DNA from 3 places in the Sanguibacter sp. HDW7 genome. Region 3 is predicted to be linked to each of the others. Evidence: predicted binding sites of a transcription regulator. Region 3 holds the regulator's gene; each other region holds the start of a gene.

Region 1 (2,262 bases), 620 kb from region 3:
AACGACCGGCGCGTCCTTCACCCGGACCGCGAGGAGCACGACAGGCTCGGCCGCCGTCGTCCCGCCGAGCAGCCCGCCCTCGTCCTCCGTGGCCGCGGGAGCGGGCAGGACGAGGGCGTCGTGCGTGAGGACGCGGCCCTCGGCGGCCGCAGTGTCCCCGGTGGGGTCGGGGGTGGAGGGCACGACGACGTCGACGCGGGTTCCCGCGAGGAGCAGCGCGGCCACGCGCGGGTCGGCGAGACGCACGGGCACGGCCGCCGTGCCGGGCGGCAGGTCGGCGGTGCCGCGCACGAGGAGCTCGGGGCACAGGTGGGTGCCGCGCGTGAGGTCGACCGCGGGCGAGGCGCCGACGGCGTCGCCGGGCGTCGTGAGCGCACAGGGCTGCGCCCCGTCGACGGGGGCGGTCGTGCTCGTGAGGTCGGACGCCTCGAGCGGCTCGCCCGCGACGACGTCGTGCGCGAGGACGACGACCGCACGCTGCGGGGGTGGGGGAGGGCTCGCCGCCGTGACGACGGCTGCGGCGAGCACCCCGAGGGCGAGGCTCACGAGGACGTGCCGGCCGCGCCAGGCGAGGACGCGGAACGCGCGGGCGCGTCGGCTCCGGGCGACGGAACGCCCGCGGGCGTCGGGCCGGTGGGGTCGGGTCATGGGCCGACGCTAGGTCGACATCGCCGTGGGAGCTCGGGTGATGTGGACGGGCCGGGCGGCCGCCGTCGCTGTGGGCGGGCTGCCCGGCGGCGTCAGGCCGCGCCCGACGCCTTGCTCGCCGCGGGCGTCGACGCCGCGGGCTGCGATGCGGCCGGCTTCGAGGGCGTCGAGGACACGCTCGACGACGAGCCCGAGCGCGAGTCCGTGCGGTAGAAGCCCGAGCCCTTGAACGTCACGCCGACGGTCGAGAAGATCTTGCGCAGCCGGCCCGAGCACTCGGGGCACACCGTGAGGGCGTCGTCCGCGAAGGACTGGTGGATGTCGAAGCTGTGACCGCACGCGGTGCACGTGTACGCGTAGGTGGGCACGGTTCTCTCTCCTTGCTGGCGGGTGCGGGGCCGCGACGGGCCGCCGTGGGCTGGCACTCCGTCGTTCCGAGTGCCAACTATACGTCCGACGGCGCGCGCCGCGCCGTGCGGCCCGTCACACGTCGCGAGGTGCTCGCGTCGCGCGGCTCGATGGACCACCCCTGCCGTTGTCGGTGGTCGGGACTAGGCTCGGACCCGTGCTCAGCCGACTCTCCGCACCTCGCAAGGTGCTCCTCGCCCTCGTGTCGCTGCTCGTCGTCGTCCTCGTCGCGACGGCCGTCACGGCCGTCGTCGTCGTGCGCCGCTCGTTCCCGACGACCTCGGGCGCGGTGACGATCGACGGGCTCGTCGGCCCCGTCACCGTCGAGCGCGACGCGCGTGGCGTCCCCTACATCACGGCGACGACGAGCGCGGACCTCTTCCGTGCGCAGGGCTACGTCCACGCGCAGGATCGCTTCTTCGAGATGGACTACCGCCGCCACGTCACCTCGGGCCGGCTCTCCGAGCTCGTCGGGGACAACCCGGACGCGATCTCCGCGGACCGCGTCATCCGCGCCTTCGGGTGGCGGCGCGTCGCGGAGCGCGAGTGGGACCTCCTCGACCAGGACACGCGTGACAACCTCACCGCGTACGCCGAGGGCGTCAACGCGTACCTCACGGACCGCTCGCCGTCCGAGCTCGCGCTCGAGTACGCGGTGCTCGGCGTCCAGGTGAACGTCTCCGACCCCGAGCCGTGGCAGCCGATCGACTCCGTCGCATGGCTCAAGGCGATGGCGTGGGACCTCCGCGGCAACTTCGACGAGGAGCTCGAGCGCGCGGCCGCGTACGGCACGCTGCGCGACGTCGACCTCGTCGAGTCGCTCTTCCCGGCGTACCCGGACGCGGCCAACCCTCCGATCCTCGACGCCGACGAGGCCGCGACGACCCGTGACGAGCGCCGCGCCGCGGCAGCCGCGGTCGAGGGGGGCACGGGTGGCGCGAACAGCGCCGACGACGGCCTCCCGCTCGAGGACGCGGGAGTCCGCGCGGCGCTCGACGCGACCGCCGACGCGCTCGCTGCCGTGCCGCACCAGGTCGGCCGCGGCGAGGGCACCGGCTCCAACTCGTGGGTCGTCTCCGGCGACCTCGCCGAGAGCGGCAAGCCGCTCCTCGCGAACGACCCGCACCTCTCGCTCGCCGCGCCGAGCATCTGGGCGCAGGTCGGGCTCCGGTGCGCTCAGGTGTCCGACGCCTGCCCCTACGACGT
Region 2 (2,262 bases), 1.3 Mb from region 3:
CGAGTCCTTCATCCCCAGCACGACCCTTGTCAGCCCTGCCACCACTGCCGATCCGGCCGAGGTCACGACGCGCGCGGAGACCGCGCTCCTGGACCTGCTTGCCGACCCGGGTACCCGCGTCGGCGTCGTGGGGCCCGACGGCAGCCGCACCGACGTGCTCGTCGCAGACCTGCGCGCCGCGATGTCCGTGGCCGCCGATGCCGAGGCGACCGAGGACGCCGACCGTCAGGGCGGCTCGTCCCCGCTCGACGTGCCCTACCTCGAGGCGTCGCCGTGGCTCCTGTGGCGGCGGCGCGTCGGCTGGCTCGCCGTGCTCTTCGTCGCCGAGATGTGCACGGGCTCGGTGCTGCGGCACTTCGAGGACGAGCTTGCGACCGTCGTCGCGCTGACGTTCTTCATCCCGCTGCTCATCGGGACGGGAGGGAACACCGGGACCCAGGTGACGACGACGCTCGTGCGCGCGATGGCGCTCGGGGAGGTGCGGGCGCGGCACGTGCTCGCGGTCGTCCGCAAGGAGATGACGACGGGCGTGCTGCTCGCGGCGTGCATCGCGGGCCTCGCGTGGGTGCGCGCGCTCGTGCTCGGCGTTGGTGGGGAGGTTGCGCTCACGGTCTCGGTCGCGATCGTGCTCATCGTCCTGTGGTCGGTGCTCCTGGCCTCGACGCTGCCTTTCGTGCTGCGGAGGTTCGGCGTCGACCCGGCTGTCGTCTCCGGGCCGCTCATCACGACGCTCGTCGACGGCACGGGCCTCGTCATCTACCTGTCCGTCGCGAGCGTGCTCGTCACGCAGCTCGGCGGCTGAACGGGGTGCGTCGCGCCTCGGTGTTCCGCCCGTGGCGGACAGCCCTGGGCGTGCTGGCACTCATGTTGACCGAGTGCTAACCCGGGCCTAGATTTGGGGGTGGAACATCTCCTCGCGAGATGGGACGAGGACTCGGTGCGACCCCCGCGACGGCGCCCGGCAGTCCCCGTCCACGCCCACCTATCCGTAGCCACAACGTGAAGGGGAGGTCCGACGTGTCGGTCCCCATCAAGCCGCTCGAGGACAAGATCGTCATCAAGGCGATCGAGGCCGAGACGACCACCGCCTCCGGTCTGTTCATCCCGGACACCGCCAAGGAGAAGCCGCAGGAGGGCGAGGTCCTCGCTGTCGGCCCCGGCCGTGTCGACGACAAGGGCAACCGCATCCCGCTCGACGTCGCCGTGGGTGACAAGGTCATCTACTCCAAGTACGGCGGCACCGAGGTCAAGTACGCGGGCGAGGAGTACCTCGTGCTCTCCGTGCGCGACATCCTCGCCGTTGTCGCCGGCTGACACCAGCCCCGCGACGCCGGAACCCCGCCGCCCCTCCTGGGGCGGCGGGGTTCCGTCATACCCGGACAAAAGTCCGTGCGTCGCCGAGGCCGCGCGGGTAGCGTTCCGGCATGACGACGACACCGCTCACCGAGGCCTGGCCGATCGCCGCGCTCCGCGTCATCGAGGGGGATCTCGAGCTGCGCTTCGCGGACGACGAGCTCCTGCTGCAGCTCGCCGACCTTGCCGTCCGCGGCGTGCACGCGCCCGACGCGATGCCCTTCCTCGTGCCGTGGACGCAGGCGGAGCCCGACGCGCTGCGGCGCGGACTGCTCGCCTACCACTGGGGCGCGCGGGCCGCGCTCGCCCCCGACGCCTGGAACCTCGAGCTGGCGGTGCTCGTCGGCGGCGAGCTCGTCGGCATGCAGTCGATCTTCGCGAAGCACTTCCCTGTCCGCCGGACCGTCGCGTCGGGCTCGTGGCTCGGGCTCGAGCACCAGGGCAGGGGGATCGGCACGCGCATGCGACGCGCGGTGGTCCACCTCGCGTTCGAGGGCCTCGGCGCCGAGGACGTGACGTCGGAGGCGTTCGTCGACAACCCGCGCTCGCAGCGCGTGAGCGAGAAGGTCGGCTACGTCGACAACGGCGTGCACCGTGCGTCCCGGGGCGACGAGGTCGTCGAGTCGCGTCGCTTCCGGCTCACGCGCACCGCGTGGCTCGCGGCCGAGCGGCCGGCCGTCGAGCTGCAGGGGATCGAGGGCGTGCGGCGGCAGCTCGGGATCGAGCCGGCCCGAGACTGATCACTGGCGCCCACGCCCACGGCCGCGTCGACCCGACCGTGCGGGCCGCTGCGCCCCGGACGCGACGAACCCCGCAGCCCGTCGAGGGCTGCGGGGTCCGTCGATGCTGGTGTCAGACGGCCTGCGCGCGGCGCGGGTCGGCAAGGATCGCAGCGCGGTCGTCCTCGGA
Region 3 (2,262 bases):
GAGCACGGGCTCACCGTCGATCCAGAAGCCGGGGCCGAGCGGGAAGGTGCGGGTGCTGCCCCGTGAGTCCTCGAGCTCGACGACGTGCATGCCGCCGGACTTCTCGACGCGGACGACGGCGCCGACCCAGCCGGTCGTCACCTCCTCGACGACGGTCCCGCGCTCGGCGGGGACGGGGCGGGAGACGGGGCGGCGGCGGTGGTGGGACGCGGGGTCGCCCCCGAGGACGTCGGATCCGTAGCGGTCGTGCACCCGGCCACCCTACGGTGGCGGGCGTCCGGTCCGGGGGAGCGTGTGGTGTGCGTCGCTGACCGGGGGCGGGCAGGCGCGGGTAGGATTGGCACTCGGAGCCCGAGAGTGCGAATGTCCCGGGCGTGGGACCGGCGAGGAAGGAGCACGGATGTCGACGTACGGAACGGCTGCGGACCGTCGCCTCGACGTGCTCCGCGCGATCGTCGAGGACTACGTGACGACGCGCGAGCCCGTCGGCTCGCGCGTGCTCGCGGAGCGCCACCGCCTCGGCGTCTCGCCCGCGACGATCCGCAACGACATGGCCGTCCTCGAGGAGGAGGGCCTCATCGCGCAGCCGCACACGTCGGCGGGGCGCGTGCCGACGGACCGGGGCTACCGCCTCTTCGTCGACCGCCTCGCGGAGGTCAAGCCGCTCTCGCAGCCCGAGCGCCGCGCGATCACGACGTTCCTCGACGGCGCCGTCGACCTCGACGACGTCATCGTGCGGGCCTCGCGCCTGCTCGCGCACCTCACCCAGCAGGTCGCGGTCGTCCAGTACCCGTCGCTCAGCCGGTCCGGGCTGCGACACCTCGAGCTCGTGCCGGTGGGGCCCTCGCGCCTGCTCGTCGTCGTCATCACCGACACGGGCCGTGTCGTGCAGCGCACGCTCGATCTCGCGGCGGACGTCGACGAGGAAGCGCTCGGCCGCCTCCGCGTGCGCCTCAACGCGGCGGGCCTGGGGCGCAGGCTCCCGGAGATGCGCACCGCGCTCGAGTCGCTCCCGGAGCAGTTCGTCGAGGCCGAGCGCCCGCTCCTGCGGGAGATCTCCGACCTCCTCGTCCACACGCTCGGGCAGGAGTCGGACGAGCGCATCGTGCTCGCGGGAACATCGAACCTCGCGCGCTCCGGCATGCGGTTCGAGCACGCGCTGCGCCCCGTGCTCGAGGCGCTCGAGGAGGAGGTCGTCCTGCTCGGCCTGCTCACCGAGATGACCGAGGACTCCGCTGGCGTCGCGGTGCGCATCGGACACGAGATGCCGCACGTCGGGCTCAGCGAGACGTCGGTCGTCACGGCGGGCTACGGTGCCGACGGCGATGCGGTCGCGCTCCTCGGCTCGATCGGCCCGACCCGCATGGACTATCCGCAGACGATCGCCGCGGTGCGTGCGGTCGCGCGCTACCTCACCCGCATCATCACGACGTGACCGGGCCGGCGCTCTGCGCCGTGCCCGCCCGTTCCACCCACCACCAGGAAGAACACCTGTGACGGACTACTACGAGATCCTCGGTGTGCCGCGTGACGCGACGCAGGACCAGATCAAGAAGGCGTACCGGAAGCTCGCGCGCGAGCTCCACCCGGACGTCGCGGGCGACGAGGGCGCCGACCGGTTCAAGGACGTGACGCGTGCCTACGAGGTGCTCGGCACGGCGGAGAAGCGCCAGGCCTACGACATGGGGACGGATCCGTCGGCGCCGGGCGGCGGCCAGGCGGGCGGCTTCGGCTTCCAGGACATCTTCGAGACGTTCTTCGGCGGCGGCCAGGCGCAGCGTGGACCCGTGCCTCGTACGCGGCGCGGCCAGGATGCGCTCCTGCGCCTCGACATCGACCTTGCGGAGGCTGCGTTCGGCGCCCGCAAGGAGGTGACGATCGACACCGCGCGCGTGTGCTCGACGTGCGGGGGCGCGTGCACGCGTCCCGGCACGTCCGTCCAGACCTGCGTCGTGTGCCAGGGTCGTGGCTCGGTCCAGCGGGTCGCGCGCTCGTTCCTCGGTCAGGTCATGACGACGCAGCCGTGCGCGGCGTGCCAGGGTCACGGCACGACGATCCCCGAGCCGTGCGTCGACTGCGCGGGCGAGGGGCGCGTGCGTACGCGCCAGACGATCTCGATCGACGTGCCGGCGGGGGTCGACACGGGCACGCGCATCAAGCTCTCGGGCCAGGGTGAGGTCGGCCCCGCCGGCGGTCCGGCGGGTGACCTCTACGTCGAGATCCGTGAGCGCAAGCACGCGGTGTTCGTGCGCCGCGGCGACG

The links. The regulator HrcA, encoded in region 3, represses chaperone genes, less so after heat shock. The targets are predictions, from matches to a motif close to TTNGCACTCGNNNNNNNCGAGTGCNAA.
Region 1: a site for HrcA is predicted at 1,067-1,093, ahead of G7063_RS11965 (FmdB family zinc ribbon protein). Genes of this name have one in related genera too.
Region 2: a site for HrcA is predicted at 856-882, ahead of groES (co-chaperone GroES). Genes of this name have one in related genera too.

Annotation. Positions count from the first base shown of each region.
Region 1 is NZ_CP049862.1:2,651,806-2,654,067, reverse strand. It holds gene G7063_RS11970 (SAF domain-containing protein) at 1-648, opposite strand, end outside; gene G7063_RS11965 (FmdB family zinc ribbon protein) at 741-1,016, opposite strand; gene G7063_RS11960 (penicillin acylase family protein) at 1,214-2,262, shown strand, end outside.
Region 2 is NZ_CP049862.1:732,212-734,473, forward strand. It holds gene G7063_RS03415 (magnesium transporter) at 1-802, shown strand, start outside; gene groES (co-chaperone GroES) at 1,018-1,314, shown strand; gene G7063_RS03425 (GNAT family N-acetyltransferase) at 1,425-2,093, shown strand; gene G7063_RS03430 (WhiB family transcriptional regulator) at 2,206-2,262, opposite strand, start outside.
Region 3 is NZ_CP049862.1:2,032,085-2,034,346, reverse strand. It holds gene G7063_RS09410 (DUF3097 domain-containing protein) at 1-252, opposite strand, end outside; gene hrcA (heat-inducible transcriptional repressor HrcA) at 401-1,435, shown strand; gene dnaJ (molecular chaperone DnaJ) at 1,494-2,262, shown strand, end outside.